DNA from 2 places in the Streptomyces sp. NPDC111516 genome. Region 1 is predicted to be linked to the other one. Evidence: riboswitches for the same ligand, from Rfam matches in the RefSeq annotation. Region 1 holds a riboswitch; the other holds the start of a gene.
The links. Region 1 has a riboswitch for S-adenosylmethionine ahead of thrC (threonine synthase). Riboswitches for the same ligand answer to the same signal wherever they lie in the genome.
Positions count from the first base shown of each region.

Region 2: another riboswitch for S-adenosylmethionine. It lies ahead of ACZ7L9_RS01825 (aminotransferase class V-fold PLP-dependent enzyme); the one in region 1 lies ahead of thrC (threonine synthase).

Region 1 is NZ_JBVKBV010000006.1:187,515-192,798, forward strand. Features, by position in the region: gene groL (chaperonin GroEL) at 1-68, opposite strand, end outside; gene ACZ7L9_RS14855 (cold-shock protein) at 402-608, opposite strand; gene ACZ7L9_RS14860 (MoaD/ThiS family protein) at 1,031-1,309, opposite strand; gene thrC (threonine synthase) at 1,340-2,641, opposite strand; SAM riboswitch class I at 2,659-2,785, opposite strand; gene ACZ7L9_RS14870 (glucosyl-3-phosphoglycerate synthase) at 2,939-3,889, shown strand; gene ACZ7L9_RS14875 (alpha,alpha-trehalose-phosphate synthase (UDP-forming)) at 3,952-5,284, shown strand, end outside.
Region 2 is NZ_JBVKBV010000001.1:388,051-393,334, forward strand. Features, by position in the region: gene ACZ7L9_RS01805 (NYN domain-containing protein) at 1-47, opposite strand, end outside; gene ACZ7L9_RS01810 (hypothetical protein) at 85-327, opposite strand; gene ACZ7L9_RS01815 (rhomboid family intramembrane serine protease) at 489-1,241, shown strand; gene ACZ7L9_RS01820 (Lrp/AsnC family transcriptional regulator) at 1,238-1,519, shown strand; gene ACZ7L9_RS01825 (aminotransferase class V-fold PLP-dependent enzyme) at 1,600-2,976, opposite strand; SAM riboswitch class IV at 3,152-3,269, opposite strand; gene trpD (anthranilate phosphoribosyltransferase) at 3,490-4,554, opposite strand; gene qcrB (cytochrome bc1 complex cytochrome b subunit) at 4,679-5,284, opposite strand, start outside.

The DNA.
Region 1 (5,284 bases):
GCGAGCTGGTTCATGCCGCGCTCGAGACCGCGCCGGGCCTCCTCGTCGAACGCGATGATCTTGGCCATGTGAAGTGGTCCTCCCGGACAGGGGTGGATTGCTCCGGACCGAGTGGCGCCCGCGACGGACGGCCTGCCTGACCGGTGGTTCCTTGCCCCACCGGACCTGCGGGCCTCACCGGCCCGGTCCAAGTTCTGTCACTCTCACCTGGAGAGTGCTAACGCCAATGATTAGCACTCGACCCCGGAGAGTGCAAGCGCCTTCGACGCGTCCGCCTCGGGATGTGGACAGCGACGACCGCCCTCGGACGGCCCCGGACGACACGGACGCACGGAGGGCCCGTACCCCAGGGGTACGGGCCCTCCGTGCGTGAGTAGTGTCGTTGGCCGACCGCGTCGAGCTCAGCCGACGGCGAGCTTGACCATGTCCGCCTGCGGCCCCTTCTGGCCCTGCGAGATCTCGAATTCAACTCGCTGACCCTCTTCGAGGGTGCGGTACCCGTCCATCTGGATCGCGCTGTAGTGGACGAAAACATCCGCACCACCGTCGACCGCGATGAAGCCGTACCCCTTCTCCGCGTTGAACCACTTGACGGTGCCCTGAGCCATGCCTAACTCCCCTATTACTGGCCCTTGCACAGGACCGCACTTCGCGGACCCGGGTCAGAACTCACCCTCCGACAGGAGAGGGTGCGTGCGCCGGAACGCGTCGACCGCGGCCGAATGTATCTGCCCAACTGCCCTCTGCAACAGGTCAATCGGACGAGAATTCTGGGCAGCACCGAACGCCCGAATATGAGGAATTCATACGGTTCCAGGGCAAGTCGGGCCGGGCAAAGGCGACTTATGGCGCAAGGGGATCGAGCACTTTGGCTGCTTCTTGTCGCGGCCGGGCGCATTCTCATATGCGGGCGGCACGGGCAGCTGGAGGGACTTCCCACACTGTACCGCGCTCAACCATGCAGAATTGCCCCCTCCGTTTCTCTCGCGGAGGGGGCAATTCCGGTGACGCGGTGAAGCCGGACGGGGGATCAGCAGCCGCCCGCGACCGCCGGGATGATCGAGATGCCGGCACCGTCCGGCGTGGCCGTCTCCAGGCCGCCCTCGAAGCGCACGTCGTCGTCGTTGACGTACACGTTCACGAAGCGGCGCAGCTTGCCCTGGTCGTCGAGGACGCGTGCGGCGATGCCCGGGTGGTTCTGCTCCAGGGACGCGATGACCTGGGAGAGGGTCGAGCCCTCGGCCGGGACCTCGGCCTGGCCGCCCGTGTAGGTGCGGAGGATGGTGGGGATACGGACCTTGACGCTCATGGTGGGTGCCCTTCCTGGAGTCTCGGGTGGTCAGCTGGTGGCGAGTCCGGCGGCGCGGAACGCGTCCAGGCTCGGGCGGATCGTGGCGGTCGCCTGCGAGGTGGCGGCCACCGCGTCCAGGGTCTTGAGGCCGTCACCCGTGTTGAGGACGACGGTGGTCAGCGCCGGGTCGATCAGACCGGCCTCGATCAGCTTCTTCGTGACGCCGACCGTCACGCCGCCCGCCGTCTCCGCGAAGATGCCCTCGGTGCGGGCGAGGAGCTTGATCGCGTCGACGACCTGCTCGTCGTCGACGTCCTCGACCGCGCCGCCGGTGCGGCGGGCGATGTCCAGGACGTACGGGCCGTCGGCCGGGTTGCCGATCGCCAGGGACTTGGCGATGGTGTTCGGCTTCTGGGGCCGTACGACGTCGTGACCGGCCTTGAAGGCGGTGGAGACCGGGGAGCAGCCCTCTGCCTGGGCGCCGAAGATCTTGTACGGCTTGTCCTCGACCAGGCCCAGCTTGATCAGCTCCTGGAGACCCTTGTCGATCTTCGTGAGCTGCGAGCCGGACGCGACCGGGATGACGATCTGGTCGGGCAGCCGCCAGCCGAGCTGCTCGCAGATCTCGTACGCCAGGGTCTTGGAGCCCTCGCCGTAGTAGGGGCGCAGGTTGACGTTGACGAAGCCCCAGCCCTCGCCGAGCGGGTCGCCGATGAGCTCCGAGCAGAAGCGGTTGACGTCGTCGTAGTTGCCCTCGATGCCGACCAGTTCACCGCCGTACACCGCGGCCATGACGACCTTGCCCTGCTCCAGGTCGTGCGGGATGAACACGCAGGAGCGGAAACCGGCGCGGGCGGCGGCGGCGCCCACCGCGCCGGCGAGGTTGCCGGTGGAGGAGCAGGAGAGGGTGGTGAAACCGAAGGCGCGGGCGGCCTCGACGGCGATGGCGACGACGCGGTCCTTGAAGGAGTGCGTCGGGTTGCCGGAGTCGTCCTTGACGTACAGACCGCCGGTGACACCGAGCTCACGGGCGAGGTTGTCGGCCTTGACCAGCTTGGTGAAGCCGGGGTTGATGTTGGGCTTGTCCGCGACATCGGCGGGGACCGGCAGCAGCGGCGCGTAACGCCAGATGTTGTCGGGTCCGGCCTCGATGCGCTTCTTCAGCTCGTCGGGGGAGCCGCTCGGCAGGTCGTACGCCACTTCGAGCGGCCCGAAACAGGACGCACAGGCGAAAATGGGACCGAGTTCGAAACGCTCGCCGCACTCGCGGCAGGAAAGCGCCGCGGCGGGGCCCAGATCGACAACCTCGGCGGAAGAGTCGGTGCTTACTGCAACAGTCTGCGCAGCCATGGAGGCGAGGCCCTTTCTCCTCATCTTCCTCGCGGCGCATTTCGCCACGAGACGGAATTGGCACCTTCCCCACCTGACCTCGCGGTCGGCAGGAGGGTTGCCGGGACTTCAACGGGCCGTTCCCTCAGTCCCTCTGGATGAGCGCTATGGCGCTGGATCTCCGATCCAGGCGTTTATTGGCGGACCGACCCCGACATGCGACGGCCGTCCGCGTTGTTCAAGACTGTAACCGAAGCTCCGGACGGTTGAGATAGTCGTCCGAACCGCGAGATGGATCACATGCAGGGAGTATCGACCGTGCTGGAAGAGGTCGAAAGCTGGCTGGCCAGGCGTTCCTGGTCGGCCGCCGACCGCCCGCTGGACCGGCTCCTCGCCGCCAAGGCCCGGGACCCGCGTCGCGGGAGCGTGAGTGTCGTGCTGCCCGCGCTGGACGAAGAGGCGACGGTCGGTGCGATCGTCGCGACGATCCGGCGCGAGCTGATGGAGAAGGTCCAGCTGGTCGACGAACTCGTGGTGATCGATTCCGGTTCCACGGACGCCACCGCGAAGGTGGCCCGGGAGGCCGGCGCACGAGTGGTGCACCGGGACGACATACTCCCCCGGATACCCGCCGTGCCCGGCAAGGGCGAGGTGCTCTGGCGGTCGCTCCTGGTGACCGGCGGGGACATCGTCTGCTTCGTGGACGCCGACCTGAAGGAATTCTCGGCCGACTTCGTCTCCGGCATCGTCGGCCCGCTGCTGACCGATCCGGACGTCCGGTTCGTCAAGGCGATGTACGACCGCCCGCTCGGTGACACAGCAGGTCAGGGCGGTCGCGTCACCGAGCTGGTGGCCCGTCCGCTGCTCAATCTGCACTGGCCGCAGCTGGCCGGCTTCGTCCAGCCGCTGGGCGGCGAGTACGCCGTACGCCGCTCCCTCCTCGAACAGCTGCCCTTCCCCGTGGGGTACGGAGTGGAGCTGGGCCTCCTGGTCGACGCGCTGCACACCGTGGGTCTGGACGCGCTGGCCCAGGTCGACGTGGGGGTGCGCAGGCACCGCCACCAGGACGGGCAGGCGCTCGGCCGGATGGCGGCGGCGATCTACCGGACCGCGCAACTCCGGCTGTCCCGCGGGCACCTGGTACGGCCTTCGCTCACCCAGTTCGAGCGCGGCGAGGACGGTTTCGTACCGCGCACCCATGCGGTGGACACCGAGGAGCGGCCTCCGATGCGTGAGATCGAGGAGTACGTTTCGCGCCGCGCGGCCTGACGTGGCCCGACTTCGCACGTTTGCACGTTTGGGCGGTCCGTGATCTGGCTAGATTCCGCAATATGGTCTCCGAGCACGAAGCCCAGTCCGCCGCCCAGGTCCTCGTCGCGTCCAATCGCGGCCCGGTGTCGTACACGCTGGGCACGGACGGATCACTCGACGCGAAGCGGGGCGGCGGCGGGCTCGTCTCCGGGCTGAGCGCCGTCAAGGAAAAGCTGTGGGTGTGCGCCGCGCTCGGTGACGGGGACCGGGAGGCGGTCCGGCGCGGGGTCGGTGAGCCCGGCGTACGGATGCTCGACATCGACGCGGCCGTCCACGCGGACGCGTACAACGGCATCGCGAATTCGGTGCTCTGGTTCGTCCACCACATGCTGTACCAGACCCCGCTGGAGCCGGTCTTCGACGCCGAGTTCCGGCGGCTGTGGGCGTCGTTCGAGACGTACAACCGGGCCTTCGCCGAGGCGCTCGCCGAGGAGGCGGGCCCCGGGGCGGCGGTGCTGGTTCAGGACTACCACCTGGCGCTGGTGCCCGGCATGCTCCGCGGCCTCCGCCCCGACCTGCGGATCGGCCACTTCTCGCACACCCCGTGGGCGCCCGTCGACTACTTCCGCCTGCTCCCCGACGACATCGCCGAGCAGCTGCTGCACGGCATCCTGGGCGCCGACCGGGCGGCCTTCCTGACCCGGCGCTGGGCGGATGCCTTCATCGGCTGCTGCACGGAGCTCCTGGGCGGCACCGGGCGGACCAGGATCGGGGTGCACGGGCTCGGGGCGGACGCCGACTTCCTGCGCCGCCGCGCGCACGAGGCGGACGTGGACGAGCGGATGGCGGCGCTGCGGGAGCAGATCGGCCCCGGGCGCAGGACGATCGTACGAGTGGACCGGACGGAACTGTCCAAGAACATCGTGCGCGGGCTGCTCGCCTACCGCACGCTCCTCGAGGAGCGGCCCGAATGGCGCGAGCGCGTCGTCCACGTCGCCTTCGCGTACCCCTCGCGGCAGGACCTGGCGGTGTACCGCGACTACACGGCCGAGGTGCGGCAGGTCGCCGACGACATCAACGCCGCGTACGGCACGGCGGGCTGGACGCCGGTCGTGCTCCACGTCAAGGACGACTTCGCCCGCTCGCTCGCCGCGTACCGGCTGGCCGACGTGGCGCTCGTCAACCCGATCCGCGACGGCATGAACCTGGTCGCCAAGGAGGTCCCTGTGGTCTCCGACCACGGCTGCGCGCTGGTGCTGTCGCGGGAGGCGGGGGCGTACGAGGAGCTGGGCAGCGACGCGGTCGTGGTGAACCCGTACGACGTGTCCGCGACGGCCGCGGCGCTGCACGAGGCGCTCACCATGGCGGACGACGAACGGGCGGCGCGCACGGAACGGCTGGCCGCGGCGGCGG
Region 2 (5,284 bases), on a different contig from region 1:
TCGCCGGCCGCCTCGGCCGGCTCTGCGCCGCCAGCGGGCTGCTCCACCATCCGTCACCCCAAATTGTCTGTACGCGCGCCTCCGTCAGGAGTCGGCACCCGGCCTGGCCACCAGTTCGATCTGATCCACCGCGTTGCACCAACGGCAGCGCACCGACTCGATGGTCTCACTGACCACCTCGCGCTCCTCGACGGTGGACTCCCCGGCCAGGTCGAGATGGACGTACTCGACGACCTTGGAGGAGCGCGTCACGTCGAAGCGCGTGAGATTTCCGCAGAGCGTGCAACGCCAGCGGGTCCCGTCGGTCGGCTGGGGGACCGTCGTCATCGTGCGTCCTCTTTCGTCGAGCCTCGTGCTGCCTGCTTCAAGGATCTCGCGGTGCGCCGTCGAACTGCGGATGTCCTGCCGTAACCCTACGGCCTCGGTGCGTCCCCCAGACACGGCGAGGCGGTCTGCCCCGTTCCCTCCGCTTGCGTCATGCTCTGTTCATGATCGATCGGCGTGCCGCGGCCGGCAGACTGACCAGTGGGCTTCTACGGACGGTCACCTCGGGCGGACCATCGGTGACACATGCCCTGATCGCCCTGTGCTGTCTGATCTTCCTGATCAGTCCGCTCTCGGGCTTCAACTCGTCCTACGGCACCGCCGACGCCCTGCTCGCCGCCCAGGCCGGGTACTTCGAACGCTGGGGTGTGATCCCGAGCGAGCTGTGGGACGGTTCCGCACGCGCCCTGCTCACCCCGCTCACCGCGCTCTTCGTGCACGGCAGCTGGCTGCACCTGCTCGGCAACATGCTCTTCCTGTACGTGTTCGGGGCGATGACCGAGGAGCGCATGGGCCGTGTCGAGTTCACCTACTTCTACGTCGCCTGCGGCTATCTCGCCCTGGTCGCCTACGCCGCCGCGCACGCCACGTCCGACCAGACGCTCGTCGGGGCGTCGGGGGCGATCTCGGCGGTGCTCGGGGCGTTCCTCTATCTGTTCCCCAGGGCCCGGGTCACCAGCCTGTTCCCGTTCCTCTTCTTCCTGCCGCTGCGCTTCCCCGCCTGGATCGTGCTGATCTTCTGGTTCGCCCTGCAGTGGCTGGCGGTCCGGAGCGCGGGCAGCGGGGGGCCCGGCGTGGCTTATCTGGCCCATGTGGTCGGCTTCGCCCTCGGCTTTCTCTACGCCTGGGGGCGTTACCGGCGTACGGATAGAGTGAAGACTCCAGCCAGGGCCACCGAGGGAGAAAGCCAGCCGTGATCACCGCGATCGTGCTCATCAAAACCAGCGTGGACCGGATTCCCGAGATCGCCGAAGCCATCGCCGCACTGGACAGCGTCAGCGAAGTCTTCTCGGTCACCGGTACGTACGACCTGATCGCCATGGTCCGGGTGGCCAAGCACGACGATCTGGCGGACGTCATCCCCGGCCGGATCAGCAAGATCCCCGGCGTCGAGGCCACCGACACGCATGTGGCCTTCCGTACGTACTCGCAGCATGACCTGGAGGCCGCCTTCGCCATCGGCCTCGACGCGTAGGTACGCCCCCGACCAAGGCGTGACACTTCGGCGGGGGACGGGCTCGGACGCCCGTCCCCCGCCGAAGTGTTACGCGGCCGTCAGAGCTGCGCCGTACCCCGGTCCGGGACGCAGCGGCCGTCCTCCGTGCGGTACTTCCACCGGGCGCCCTCGCTCACCAGCTCCTTGACCGCGCGGACGAAGCGCTCGATGTGTTCGTCCGGCGTACCGGCCCCGAAGCTCACCCGGATCGCGTTCAGAGACCGCTCGCCCGGCTCCGCCTCCGGTGCGCCGCACTCGCCGGCCTCCTGCGGGTCGCTGCCCAGCAGGGTGCGGACCAGCGGGTGTGCGCAGAACAGTCCGTCGCGGACCCCGATGCCGTACTCGGCAGAGAGCGCGGCGGCGAAGTGCGAGCTGTTCCAGCCCTCCACCACGAAGGAGATGACGCCGACCCTCGGGGCGTCGTCGCCGAACAGCGAGAGCACCTTGACCTCGGGGACCTCGGCGAGACCGGTCCGGACCGCGGTGACGAGGTGCTGCTCCCGGGCGACCAGGTTGTCGAAGCCGGCCTCGGTGAGCGCCTTGCAGGCGGAGGCGATGGAGTACACGCCGACGACATTGGGGGAACCGGCCTCGTGGCGGGCGGCGGTGGTGTGCCACTCGACGTCCACACCGCCGTCGCCGCGCCGGGCGACCTTGCGCGAGGCGCCGCCGCCGGCCAGGTACGGCTCGGCGTCCCGCAGCCAGTCGGCCCGGCCCGCGAGCACACCCGAGCCGAACGGCGCGTACAGCTTGTGCCCGGAGAAGGCGACCCAGTCGACGTCCAGCTCGGCGATGTCGACGGGGTGGTGCGGGGCGAGCTGCGCGGCGTCCAGCACGATCCGGGCACCGTGCGCGTGCGCGGCGGCTGCCAGCTCCTTCACCGGCCACAGCTCACCGGTGACGTTGGAGGCACCGGTGACGCAGACCAGCGCCGGGCCGTAGGGTTCACGGTCGGCGAGCGCCCGCTCCAGCGTCTCGACGGCCTGGGCCGGGGTGCGCGGGGCGTTGAGGTAGGTCACCCGGGCGTCGCGCCACGGGAGCAGCGAGGCGTGGTGCTCGGTCTCGTACACGAAGACCTGGCAGTCGGCGGGGATGACGGCGGCCAGCAGGTTGAGGGAGTCGGTGGTCGACCGGGTGAAGATCACCTGGTCCTCCGCGCGGCACCCGAGGAACTCCGCGACCGTCGCGCGGCTGTTCTCGAAGAGGTCCGTGGAGAGCTGCGAGAGGTACCCGGCACCACGGTGGACGCTGCCGTAGTACGGGGCATACGCGGCGACGTCGTCCCAGACGCGCTGCAGGGCCGGGGCGCTGGCGGCGTAGTCGAGAGCGGCGTACGTGACCTCACCACCCGTGACGAGCGGAACCGTTACATCCTTGCCCAGAACCGGCAGGGGGGTACAAAGCGACTGGTCGGCGGCAGCGGTGAAGACAGACATGGCGAACTCCCGTAACAGGCAGGCGAATCGCGTGCGCCGGCGGATACGCGGCAGCGCAGCGAAAAGAGAAAAAGAGGGGTGCGGAGGAGGGCCGAGAGCCCTATCGCATTCGCTTGCTCACAAGAGACTCCCTAGGGACCAGGACCCCGGGGGTTGGCATTCACAGATGCCGAGGGGCCCGCGCTTGCCGCAGACCTCGCTGCCTACGGCCTGGTCTTCACCCGGGGCACCCCGCCACGGACGGAGGGTTGCCGGACAGCGGGCCGGGGCCGTAGTCGCTGTCACTCATGACCTGCGCAGCATCTTGCCATACGCGCGTCGACGCGCAAGGCGCGGTCCAGGATCCGGACCGCGCCCCACGTCACCTTCCCTCAGGTCGCCCGACAAGCTCTCAGGGCCTGTCGGGTGACCTTCGATCGGGGAGCGGACGCCGCGTGGTGCGTGCGATTCCAAGGCGCCGGAAGCGTGCGTGCCACGTCGTGGCCGCCCGATCAGAGGTCACCCGACAGGCTCTCAGGCGTTGCTGACCGCCACCCAGCGCTCCAGCGCCTGCCGGGCCGCCCCCGAGTCGATGGACTCGGCGGCCTTCTCGATCCCGGCGGCGATCTGCTCGTTCAGCGTGCCGTCCGTCGGGTCCAGGGCCACCAGCGCCGCCGCGGAGTTGAGCAGCACGGCCTCCCGTACGGGCCCGTGCTCGCCGGCCAGTACCCGGCGGGCCACATCCGCGTTGTACGAGGGGTCGCCACCGCGGAGCGCCTGTGGCGGCACCAGCTCCAGACCGACGTCGCGCGGGTCGAACGCCTCCTCGCGCACCGATCCGTCCCGGACCACCCAGACCCGCGAGGTCGCGGTCGTCGTCAGCTCGTCCAGGCCGTCGTCACCGCGGACGACCAGCGCGGAATTGCCTCGCTCGGCGAGGACACCGGCGACGATGGGCGCCATCCGCAGGTCGGCGACGCCGATGGCCTGCGAGCGCACCTTCGCCGGGTTGGTGAGCGGCCCCAGGATGTTGAACGTCGTCGGGGCGCCGAGCTCCTTGCGGGCCCTGGCCACGTAGCGCAGAGCCGGGTGGAACTTCACCGCGAAGCAGAGGGTGATGCCCGCTTCCTCGGCGACCTCGACGACCCGCTCCGCGCTGAGCTCCAGGTTGACGCCGAGCTTCTCCAGCACGTCGGAGGAACCGCTCGCCGACGAGGATGCGCGATTGCCGTGCTTGACGACCTTGGCACCGGTACCCGCGATGACGATCGCCGACATCGTGGAGATGTTGACCGTCTTGGCGAGGTCGCCGCCGGTGCCGACGATGTCGACCGTACGACCGGGTACGTGGATGGTGTTGGCGTGCTCGTACATCGCCCGCACCAGGCCGGACACCTCGTCGACCGTCTCGCCCTTGGCACGCAGCGCCACCGCGAAACCGGCGATCTGCACGTCGCTCGCCTCACCGCTCATGATGCGGTCCATCGCCCACGCGGTGTCGTCCGCGGTCAGGTTCTCGCCGCGCAGCAGCGGGTTCAGCAGGCCGGGCCAGGAACGGTCCGCCACGCTGTCGCCGCCGACCGGGGTCACAACGTTCATGGTCCGCTCCTGGGGTCCACAGCCGATAAAAGGGGTCACCCCCACCCTATCGAGGGCCGGGGACAGCGAAGAGCCCCGTCCATCGGATGGACGGGGCTCCTGCTGTGGCGATCAGTTCAGGCGATCAGTGGTGACCGTGGCCGCTGGTGATCTCCTTGTACTCCTCGACGGTGGGCTTGGCGATCTGGTTGTTCTCGCCGTAGTAGCCCTTGCTGAGCCTGGCCCGCAGCTTCTGCAGGGCGGACACCTTGCGCTCGACACCGTTCTTGTCGACCGTCGGGCCGATCTCGGCCGGCTCGTACTGCTCGTGCGCGGTGAGTGTGTGCAGCTGCTCGGGGCCGAGCGGCTCGTGGATCTCGACGAACTCACCGTGCGGCAGGCGCTTGATCAAGCCGGACTCGCGCCCGTGCAGCACCTTCTCCTTGTCGCGGCGCTGGAGGCCGAGGCAGATCCGCCGGGTGGCGATGAACGCGAGGACCGGTCCCACGAAGATGAAGATCCGGACGAACCAGGAGATGGCGTTCAGCGACAGGTGGAAGTGCGTGGCCCACAGGTCGTTGCCACCGCCGACGAAGACGATGAAGTACTCGGTGATCCAGGCGACGCCGAAGGCCGTCCGGGTCGGGGCGTTGCGCGGGCGGTCCAGGATGTGGTGCTCGCGCTTGTCCCCGGTGACCCAGGACTCGATGAACGGGTAGACCGCGATGATCGCGAGAACCAGTCCGAAGGC